3 regions of the Agarivorans sp. Z349TD_8 genome follow, and region 2 is predicted to be linked to each of the others. Evidence: predicted binding sites of a transcription regulator. Region 2 holds the regulator's gene; each other region holds the start of a gene.

What was found. Region 2 encodes MetJ, which represses methionine synthesis genes. Its sites were predicted from a motif close to TAGACGTCTAGACGTCTA; they were not measured.
Region 1: metF (methylenetetrahydrofolate reductase) is a predicted target of MetJ. The motif match lies at 1,563-1,580, and genes of this name have one in related genera.
Region 3: metK (methionine adenosyltransferase) is a predicted target of MetJ. The motif match lies at 2,070-2,087, and genes of this name have one in related genera.

What each region holds. Positions count from the first base shown of each region.
Region 1 is NZ_CP194037.2:513,113-516,400, reverse strand. It holds gene ACRRS1_RS02240 (hypothetical protein) at 1-481, shown strand, start outside; gene metF (methylenetetrahydrofolate reductase) at 634-1,539, opposite strand; gene greB (transcription elongation factor GreB) at 1,674-2,171, opposite strand; gene ACRRS1_RS02225 (Tex family protein) at 2,425-3,288, shown strand, end outside.
Region 2 is NZ_CP194037.2:4,405,212-4,408,499, reverse strand. It holds gene ACRRS1_RS19895 (PEP-CTERM sorting domain-containing protein) at 214-891, shown strand; gene metJ (met regulon transcriptional regulator MetJ) at 996-1,295, opposite strand; gene metB (cystathionine gamma-synthase) at 1,449-2,615, shown strand; gene metL (bifunctional aspartate kinase/homoserine dehydrogenase II) at 2,636-3,288, shown strand, end outside.
Region 3 is NZ_CP194037.2:4,035,619-4,038,906, forward strand. It holds gene clcA (H(+)/Cl(-) exchange transporter ClcA) at 287-1,699, shown strand; gene metK (methionine adenosyltransferase) at 2,134-3,285, shown strand.

The sequences.
Region 1 (3,288 bases), 1.1 Mb from region 2:
AGCACTCGCCTTTAATCAAGGTACATCGCGCACTAGCGTTCGTCAGTTCATTAATCACAAACTGCCCAATGTCGGCGGTCAGTTTCTGCTGTTTCTTGCTGCAGGGGTATTTTCGGCAGGCATCAAAGGGATCCTGTTAGCCTATCCAGACACAATCAACCTCGCAAATTTTAGCTTTACAACCCCCGTATTTGCGACAGTATTGGCGCTGATGATTATTGCTGGCATCCTCGGTATTCATCCGGTGATTAGCATTTCGCTGGCCAGTCCCTTATTACTGCCGTTGGAGCCAAGCCCCAGCCAACTGGGTTTTTTGTTCCTAAGCTCTTGGGCCATTTCAACTGGTAGCAGCCCTCTATCGGGAGTAGGCCTCACCATGACCGGCCGTTATCATTGTTCGAGCCGGCGAATTTTGCAAAATAACTGGTACTATGCACTGGTGATGTGGTTACTCAGCGTGGCGATGAGCACCCTATTATAAACACAGTCCGCATTATTTCTCCGAGCGGGATGATAAAGGTCTGATGATTCTCCATGCCCCTCAGCCCATTTAACAATCATCCACGCGGAAAGCTTGGTCAAGCTCAAGTAGTCTGCTCGCGCCGCTGGGGACTGCTGTTGGTAGCCGCTAGACTAGCAAGCCACCGCCTGAAGCTCAGGCCTGACCCCCAAAGTATGACAAATCGCATAAGAAAGTTCGGAGCGATTAAGGGTATAAAAGTGGAAATCCTTGACCCCTTCACGCGACAAGACTTTCACCATTTCGATAGCCACGCTCGCCCCCACCAGATTACGAGTCATCTGATCATGCTCTAAACCTGCAAACTGTTTATGTAACCACTGTGGCACCTTCACGTTGGCAAAAGAAGCAAACTTCTTCAAAGTATTATAATTAGAGACAGGTAAAATTCCCGGGACAATTTCGCCCTCAATACCTATCGCTGCACAACGGTCACGAAAGCGCAAATAACTTTCAACATCAAAGAAAAATTGCGTAATAGCCCGATTAGCACCCGCATCCATTTTTCGCTTTAAAGCCAACAAGTCTGCCTGCGCACTCTTTGCCTCAGGATGCATTTCAGGATAAGCCGCTACCGAAATATCAAACTCAGCCTCTTCCCTCAATAAACTGACCAAGTCACTCGCATACATCTCGGGTTTGGCCGCTCCGACCGGTAAATCACCACGCAGCGCAACAATATCCCGGATCCCACTTTGCCAATAATCGCGAGCAATTTGCCGTAATTCTTCAGGGGTAGAATCAACACAGGTAAGATGAGGCGCGGCAGCTAAACCAGTTCTGTCTTTAATCGCCTTAATCACCTTATGGGTGCGATCACGAGTCCCTGAATTCGCGCCATAAGTGACCGAGACAAACTTCGGTTTTAGAGTGTGTAAACGCTCGATAGAAGCCCAAAGCGTTTGCTCCATGGTTTCGGTGGTTGGCGGGAAAAACTCAAAGGACACGTTAATATCACGATTAAGTTCGCTTAAGCTTTGATTGAGTGATTCAATTTGTTGTGCGTGATGAAATCCCATTAACCTTCTCCATAAAAGACATTTGGACGTCTATACCGCTAAATATGAAGAAGAGTTTCTATATAGTCAATCAGCTCATGTTATTACTTGCTTTAAATGAAAATAATTCAACATCAGCAAATTAGGCTCAGTGCTCAAGATCCATCCTCGTACTCTTCAAATGCTTGATATTGAATCGCCGTCACCCACCATTCCTTGATGCCTGCAGGAGTATTCACAAATACATCGTCATCCACTTGTTTGCCAATTAAAGCACGCGCCATCGGTGAATCGATGGTGATATAACCCAGCTTTGGATCAATCTCGTCAGTGCCAACAATTCGATAACGTACCTTATCCCCATCCTCATTTTCTAAGGCGACCCAAGCCCCAAAATAGACCTTGCCGTTTTGTTGCGGAGAATGATCAATAATTTGCAGTACATCTAAACGTTTATTTAGGAAACGCAAACGAGAGTCGATACGGCGTAACTCTCGCTTCCCTTCTTTATATTCAGCATTCTCCGAGCGGTCACCCAAGGCGGCGGCCTCAGAGACGGCCTGAGTCACCTCCGGACGTTTTATCTTCCACAAGTATTTCAACTCTTGGTCGAGTTTATGCCAACCGGCACGAGTTATTAAATTACTTTTCATAACATCCAGGCCTCTAAGCGCAGTTTGTCTTTGGTGATTAAATTTATAGCTGTTGGTTATTGGTTTAGACTGAAAGCCGATCGAATGCGCGCCCTATAAATCAAGCACCGAACTTGCTAGGCGGTTCGACCTTGCGAGCAGAGCTTATGCCAATTACTAGCCGAGACCAATTTATACTTGAAGCAAAAACAGAACGCCATATGATAGTGGCCATTATCTGCCGCCTTGCGGCTCTCTCAATGTAAGCAAGCATATGTCAACACTAGAACAACAAATTGCCGCCGATATTCAGGCCAAGCCAGCGCAGGTCAGTGCTGCGATTCAATTACTAGACGAAGGCTCCACCGTTCCTTTCATTGCCCGCTACCGAAAAGAAGCCACCGGAGGTTTAGACGATGGTCAACTGCGATTATTGGAACAGCGTTTAACTTACCTGCGCGACTTGCAACAACGACGCAGCAGCATTCTAAAATCGATTCATGAACAAGAAAAATTAACCCCGCAACTCGAACAGCTAATTATGGGAGCCAACACCAAAACTGAGCTCGAAGATCTTTATCTGCCTTACAAGCCAAAGCGCCGAACCAAAGGACAAATTGCCATTGAAGCGGGTTTAGAGCCACTGGCAGAGCAACTATTAGCTCAACCCGATACCGCCCCCGAGCAACTTGCCACGGCCTACTTCAATCCACAAGCAGGCTTTCACGACAGTAAAACCGTCCTCGATGGTGCCAAGTTTATTCTCATGGAACGTTTTGCTGTTCAAGCACCACTGCTTGCATCACTCCGCCAATTATTACAAGCACAAGGCTTAGTGAGTACAACGGTCATTGAAGGACAGCAGCAAACAGGCCAAAAATTCCAAGACTACTTCGATTACCAAGAAGCGCTCAGTAAAGTTCCTTCCCACCGCGCCTTAGCGATTTTACGCGGCCGCAACGAAGGCATATTGATGCTTAATCTGGTTATAGCTCAGCAAGATCAGCAGCAGAGTCACCCAGCAGAGCAGCTCATCCGAGATTACTTTCAGCTTGCACCTAAAGGCTACGCCAGTGACACTTGGCTGAATACAGTGGTGCAATGGACTTGGCGAGTCAAGCTTAAGCTCCAGTTAGAA
Region 2 (3,288 bases):
CCTTTCTTATTATAATGTTTTTATTGACATGCACTTTAAATTCAATAGGTTATGTTTTTTTTGAGAATGTTTAAGCGGAATGAATCTGTAGATATAGTTTCTTTATTTAGAGGGAGAAAACCATATTGAATTTTTGAAGGATTGTGTTGGGACGTTATATAGCAGTGTCAACAGTCGTAATTTAGAATTAAACAATTAAAAGGAATTTTTGCAATGAAAATATATTTTCAATTTGTAGTTAAGGTTATTTTAATCTGGTCGATTGCTGGGTCAAGCATTGCGGCAGTCATATTTACAGATGATTTTGATTCTGCCGCATCTCCTTTATGGGGAAATGAACAGGGTAGCTGGAATGATAAAGGTGGTGCATACCAGTCTACATCAGGGAATCAAGCATTTAGCTTGTTACCGACAGATTTAAGGGATTTTTCTGTTGAATTGGATATTAATGATGTATGGGATGGCGGTGTAGTTCTTCGTAGTTCATACAATGGGGGGCTTTTTAACGGAATAGCCTTAATCACAGGAGGTCTTGGTGGTGGAGGTACCGGGGTTTACTGGCACGAATTCGTAAATGGTGGCAATTCACCAGCTTTAAAGCATTCTGGTGCATTATTCCCATCTAAAAGTGATATTCATTTAAAAATCGATGTGTTCGGAGATACCTACTCAGCATTTGTGAATGGTACTTTGGTCACTACCTTAACCAGCAGTTTGTACAGCCAAGGACAAGTTGGCTTGTTTAATAACAGACTCGGTCAAAGTTTCGATAACATTAGTGTTTCATCTGTTCCCGAGCCATCCACGATATTTCTTGCGGCATTTGGTATTGCTGGCTTATGTATGTTTAGACGAAATAAAAAGTCATATAAAGTACAAGCAAGTGCTTAACTCTCTGCCGTGGGCGGTTGTTCCTGCAAGATAAGTGAGCTTATTCAAAAGTGTTTGTCTAGTATTTAACAAAAAAGCCGCTCAATGAGCGGCTTTGCAAAATCTTAATCTTCTTTATCCAATTCAGCTTCGGTGGCTTTTTCTAAGGCCGGGTCGGGTCTATCTTTTTGTAGATCGGCATCATCGGGCAGGGGTTGCCCAGTGTAAGCGTGTAAAAATGCTTCGCAGAGCAACTCGCTGTTGGTGGCGTGTCGTAGATTGTTAATTTGTCTACGGGTACGCTCATCGGTCAGTATTTTCAATACTTTTAAAGGTATTGATACCGTTATTTTTTTTACTTGTTCGCTTTTTTTTCCGTGTTCAGCATAAGGGCTGATCCACTCACCATTCCAATCTGTCGACATACTTGAATACACACCAAACCAAAGAAACCCTATTGTAACGGGGGAAAAGCCACTTAGCAATCCAAGAGCAAAGACATTTAGACGTCTAGAAGTGTTGACGTCTTTACGGGGAGTGGTAAAGTGGCAGCATAATTAGAGGGAGTCAGTGAACACATGTCATTAAAAGATCTTCACGCCGCCACCATTGCGGTTCGCAGTGGTATTGAGAGTGATAGCCAACACGGAGCGGTGGTTCCGCCAATTTATTTGTCGAGTAATTATAGTTTCGCCGATTTTAAGCAAAAGCGGCAGTTTGACTACAGTCGCTCTGGTAATCCAACCCGTCAAATATTAGCCGATGCGATTGCCAACCTAGAGCATGGTGCAGGGGCGGTGATCACCAATACCGGCATGTCGGCCGTTCATTTAGTGACCGCTTTGTTAGCGCCTGGCGATTTGTTGATCGCACCGCACGATTGTTATGGCGGAAGTTATCGCCTGTTTGACAGTTTGGCGAAGAAGCAGGCCTTTGAAGTCGAGTTTATCGATCAAAATGATAGCGAGAGCTTGCAAACCGCCCTCGCCAAGCAACCAAAGTTAATTTGGTTAGAAACTCCCAGCAACCCGTTATTGCGGATTGTGGATATTCAAAAAATAGCTCAACAAGCGCATGCTGTGGGGGCTTTGGTAGTTGTGGATAATACGTTTTTGTCGCCTGTATTACAGAATCCAATTTTACTGGGGGCCGATATTGTGGTGCATTCGGCGACTAAGTATATTAATGGTCACTCTGATGTGGTGGCGGGTATGGTTGTGGCAAAAACTGAGTTATTGGCAGAAAGCTTGAGCTGGTGGGCGAATTGTCTAGGTTTAACAGGCTCAGCCTTTGATTCCTATTTAACTCTGCGGGGCTTAAGAACTCTGAAAGCTCGGATGAATGTTCACCAACACAATGCTCAAACTATTGTTCAATGCCTGCAGCAGCAGCCTTTGGTGTCTGCGATTTATTATCCCGGCTTAGCAGAGCACCCCGGTCATGCGTTAGCCCAACAACAACAATCTGGCTTTGGAGCTATGTTAAGCTTTGAAGTTGCGCTAGATGAAACTCAAATGGTGAAATTTCTGAAAGGCTTACAGTTGTTTTCTTTGGCTGAGTCTTTGGGCGGGGTAGAGAGTTTAATCGCTCATCCAGCAACTATGACCCACGCGGCAATGTCGCCTGAGGCATTGGCCGAAGCGGGAATATCGGCGCAATTGTTACGGGTATCGGTTGGTTTAGAAGAAGCGGAAGATTTAGTGAATGATTTACAGCAGGCATTTGCCAATCTTTCGTTTGGCTAAAAGTTGTACAGGAGAACTTCATGTCGGTAGTTAATAGACATGTCCATAAATTTGGTGGCAGTAGCCTCGCTGACGCTAGCTGTTTCAAACGAGTGGCGGGTATTGTTGCGCAGCATTCGCAAGCGCAAGATCTCATTGTGGTATCGGCTGCGGGTAAAACCACCAATCGTTTGTTGAATATCATTGATTTGGCGAAACAAGCCGATAATGCCGCTGCGGAAGCTTTAGCCGCTTTGATTCAGTTTCAGGCGCAGCTAGTTAAGGATTTATTGAGTGAATCGAGGGCGCAAGTGATCGAGCGAGAGCTTGTCGCAGAGCATCGACAAATTGCTCATTTGCTAGAGGCGGATATTAATGCCTTTATCATTAACGAACTACTCTCTTATGGTGAGCGTTGGTCAGCAAGATTATTGGCCGCCCTTTTAAGCGAACAAGACTGTGCTGCGGAGTGGATGGATTCACGACAGTTTTTCAAAGCCGAATTAGCGGCCCAACCGCAGGTAGATGTTGCGCGCAGTACCCCCTTGTTGGCGGCGTGTTTAGCGGATAAACCCGCTTGCCGAATTGTGGTGACAGGTTTTATTTGCAGTGATAGCGAACAACGCACGGTGACGCTTGGGCGTAATGGCAGTGATTACTCTGCAACCGAATTGGCGGCTTTAGCCGATGCTGT
Region 3 (3,288 bases), 370 kb from region 2:
TCTGGAGTGGTGACAACACAATCAAACATTAAATGATTAGCAATAACGGATTATTCCTTTGATAGATGAGTTATCGGCTTCTACGCCTCTCCACCCCTTAATTCATTTTCGTCATCCGTTACCTGCGACAAGAGCTTATTTTATATGTTTGAACCGCTGAGTCGGCACCAACGAAACAGCATGGTGATTTACTTTCACCCCAACTAAGCGCTGATTAATTTTATGGACGTATGAATAATTATTCATACGTTGAAGTCATTCTTGCTATTAAGGTTTTAGATTTAAAATGCCTAAGTCTCCCAACTTTCGGTTTTTTCAAGGTGGATTAATCAAGCACCGAACCACCCCTAAATTCTTTACCACCCAATACGATTACATGGTTCTGATTGCTCTTTCTGGCTTTGTTGGCGCAACCGTCGGTTTAGTGATCGCGATGTTTGAAGAACTGATTAATTGGGTTGGTGACTTTCGGATTCACTTAGTCGAGAGCGCTTCGCTAAGTCCTTTCTTAAGTATTATCGCAGGTGCCTTGATTGGCGCTCTGATCACCGCCTTGGGATTTTGGTTAACGGCTCGCTTTGCGCCGGAAGCTTCAGGAAGCGGGATCCCGCACTTAGAAGGCGCTCTGGATGGCTTACATGATATCCGTTGGCGTCGAGTGCTACCGATAAAGTTCTTCGCTGGGGCGCTCACCATCAGTTCCGGAATGGTACTTGGAAGAGAAGGTCCTTCGATTCAAATCGGTGGTTCGGTAGGTCGAATGTTTGCCGGCAGGGCCAAACGTTATCAACACGCCACCCATATCTTAACAGCGGCGGGTGCTGCCGCTGGTTTAGCGGCCGCCTTTAACGCCCCTTTGGCCGGCGTGCTATTTGTAATTGAAGAGATGCGGCCGCAATTTCGCTATAGCATTACCTCATTCAAATGCGTCACCTTGTCTAGCGCCGCGGCAACCATTGTGATGCGCTCGATTCATGGCCAATCGGCAGTGATGGATATTCCGAACTTTTCGATTCCAGCACTCAACTCTCTGTGGTTATTCGCTTTACTAGGAATTATTTTTGGTATTGTTGGCGTTAACTTTAACCGTTGGGTCTTGAGTACCACGGCTAAAGTACAACAGCTCCAAAAAAACCGAATTTCGCGGATCGTGATGACAGGTGCGGCATTTGGTGCAGTATTTGCGACCCTGCAAAGCTTGGTTCCCGATATCACCGGCGGCGGAGTAGAACTCATCACCGAGTTGTTTAGAAATCCAATTGTTTGGGGTGTTTGCCTGTTATTGTTTGTGCTTCGCTTATTTACGACCATTGCGAGTTTTGGTTCGGCTGCACCTGGGGGAGTATTCTCTCCCATGCTCGCACTGGGCACTCTGCTTGGATTAGCATATGGCAGCTTAATGGCAAGTTATTTTCCTGACCTGGTTCCTGAACCAGGCATCTTTGCCATTGCTGGCATGGGGGCTCTGTTTGCCGCAACAGTTCGAGCGCCAGTCACCGGCATCATTTTAGTGGTTGAGATGACCGATAACTACCAGCTCATTTTGCCGTTACTGGTTACTTGTTTAGGAGCGACCTTCATTGCCCAAGCCTTGAAAGGGAAATCACTATATTCTGAACTATTGAAGCAATCACTGCGTAACAATCCTGAAATCAAACGTCAGATCAACGAAAGTCACGAGGATAGTAAAACAAGCTAAACTCGCAATCGCTGTGCGTAAGGATCAGGCATTACGGTTCAAAATAGTAAATGACCCAGATATACAGCCATCACATCGGAAAGCACGAGCCCAAAGTTAAAGTCATCGCCAAGAACGATAGCACAATTGCTGAGCTTGTTCTTTTCGTCCCTCGTCGGCAACACTCAGCAGCGACTTGTTATATGGTACATAACATTTGATTCAGCGCTTCCCAAATAAAAATCATCAGTAAAGTGGGCTTTAAGCCCGGTAACAGTATTGCTGCAAGCCCCCTGATTCAGTCGCGAGGGTAGCCATTCTCACAGATTATTCGCAGATTCATGATTTAATGAGCGAATAGAGTGGAAAAATAAAGTCAGCGAAACTAGAATAGACGTCCAGATGGTCATCCATCTATACGTCATCAACATTACATTCTAAGAGAGTCCAATCACATGACTACACACTTGTTTACTTCAGAATCAGTGTCTGAAGGGCATCCAGACAAAATTGCAGATCAAATTTCTGACGCTGTATTGGACGCAATTTTAACCCAGGATCCCAAAGCCCGTGTAGCTTGTGAGACTTACGTCAAAACGGGCATGGTGATGGTTGGCGGGGAAATCACAACCTCAGCCTGGGTGGATATTGAAGAATTAGCTCGCTCAACGGTACGAGAAATCGGTTATACCCACTCCGACATGGGTTTCGATGCAGATTCTTGTGCGGTATTAAACGTGGTTGGGAAACAATCTCCAGACATCAACCAAGGCGTTGACCGTGCTCGACCAGAAGAACAAGGTGCCGGAGACCAAGGTTTAATGTTTGGTTATGCGACCAACGAAACCGATGTGCTTATGCCAGCACCTATTACCTACTCTCACCTACTAGTCAAACGCCAAGCAGAGGTTCGCAAGAATGGAGTCTTAAGCTGGTTGCGCCCAGATGCAAAATCTCAAGTTACCTTTGCTTATGAGAATGGCATCATTACCGGGATCGATGCAGTAGTCCTTTCGACCCAACATTGCGACAGCATTTCCACCGAAGATTTGCGTGAAGCGGTAATGGAAGAAATCATTAAACCAGTGCTTCCAGCACAGTGGCTCAATGACAAAACCCAGTACCATATCAACCCCACAGGTCGTTTTGTCATTGGTGGGCCAATGGGCGACTGTGGCTTAACTGGCCGTAAGATCATTGTGGATACCTATGGCGGCATGGCGCGTCATGGCGGGGGGGCTTTCTCCGGTAAAGATCCATCAAAAGTGGATCGTAGTGCCGCTTATGCAGGCCGTTATGTCGCCAAGAATATTGTCGCAGCAGGTTTAGCAGAGCGTTGTGAGATTCAAGTGTCTTATGCGATTGGAGTCGCCGAGCCGACTTCTATTAGTATCGAAACCTTTGGTAGTGGTAAACTCGCTGAAGACAAATTGATTGCCTTGGTACGCAAGCATTTCGACCTTCGCCCTTATGGTATTTTGAAAATGCTCGACCTGGAGCGCCCCATCTATCAAGCCACAGCCGCTTATGGTCACTTTGGTCGCAACGAGTTCCCATGGGAACAAACCGATAAAGCCGAAGCCCTGAAAGCCGATGCTGGCCTATAAACC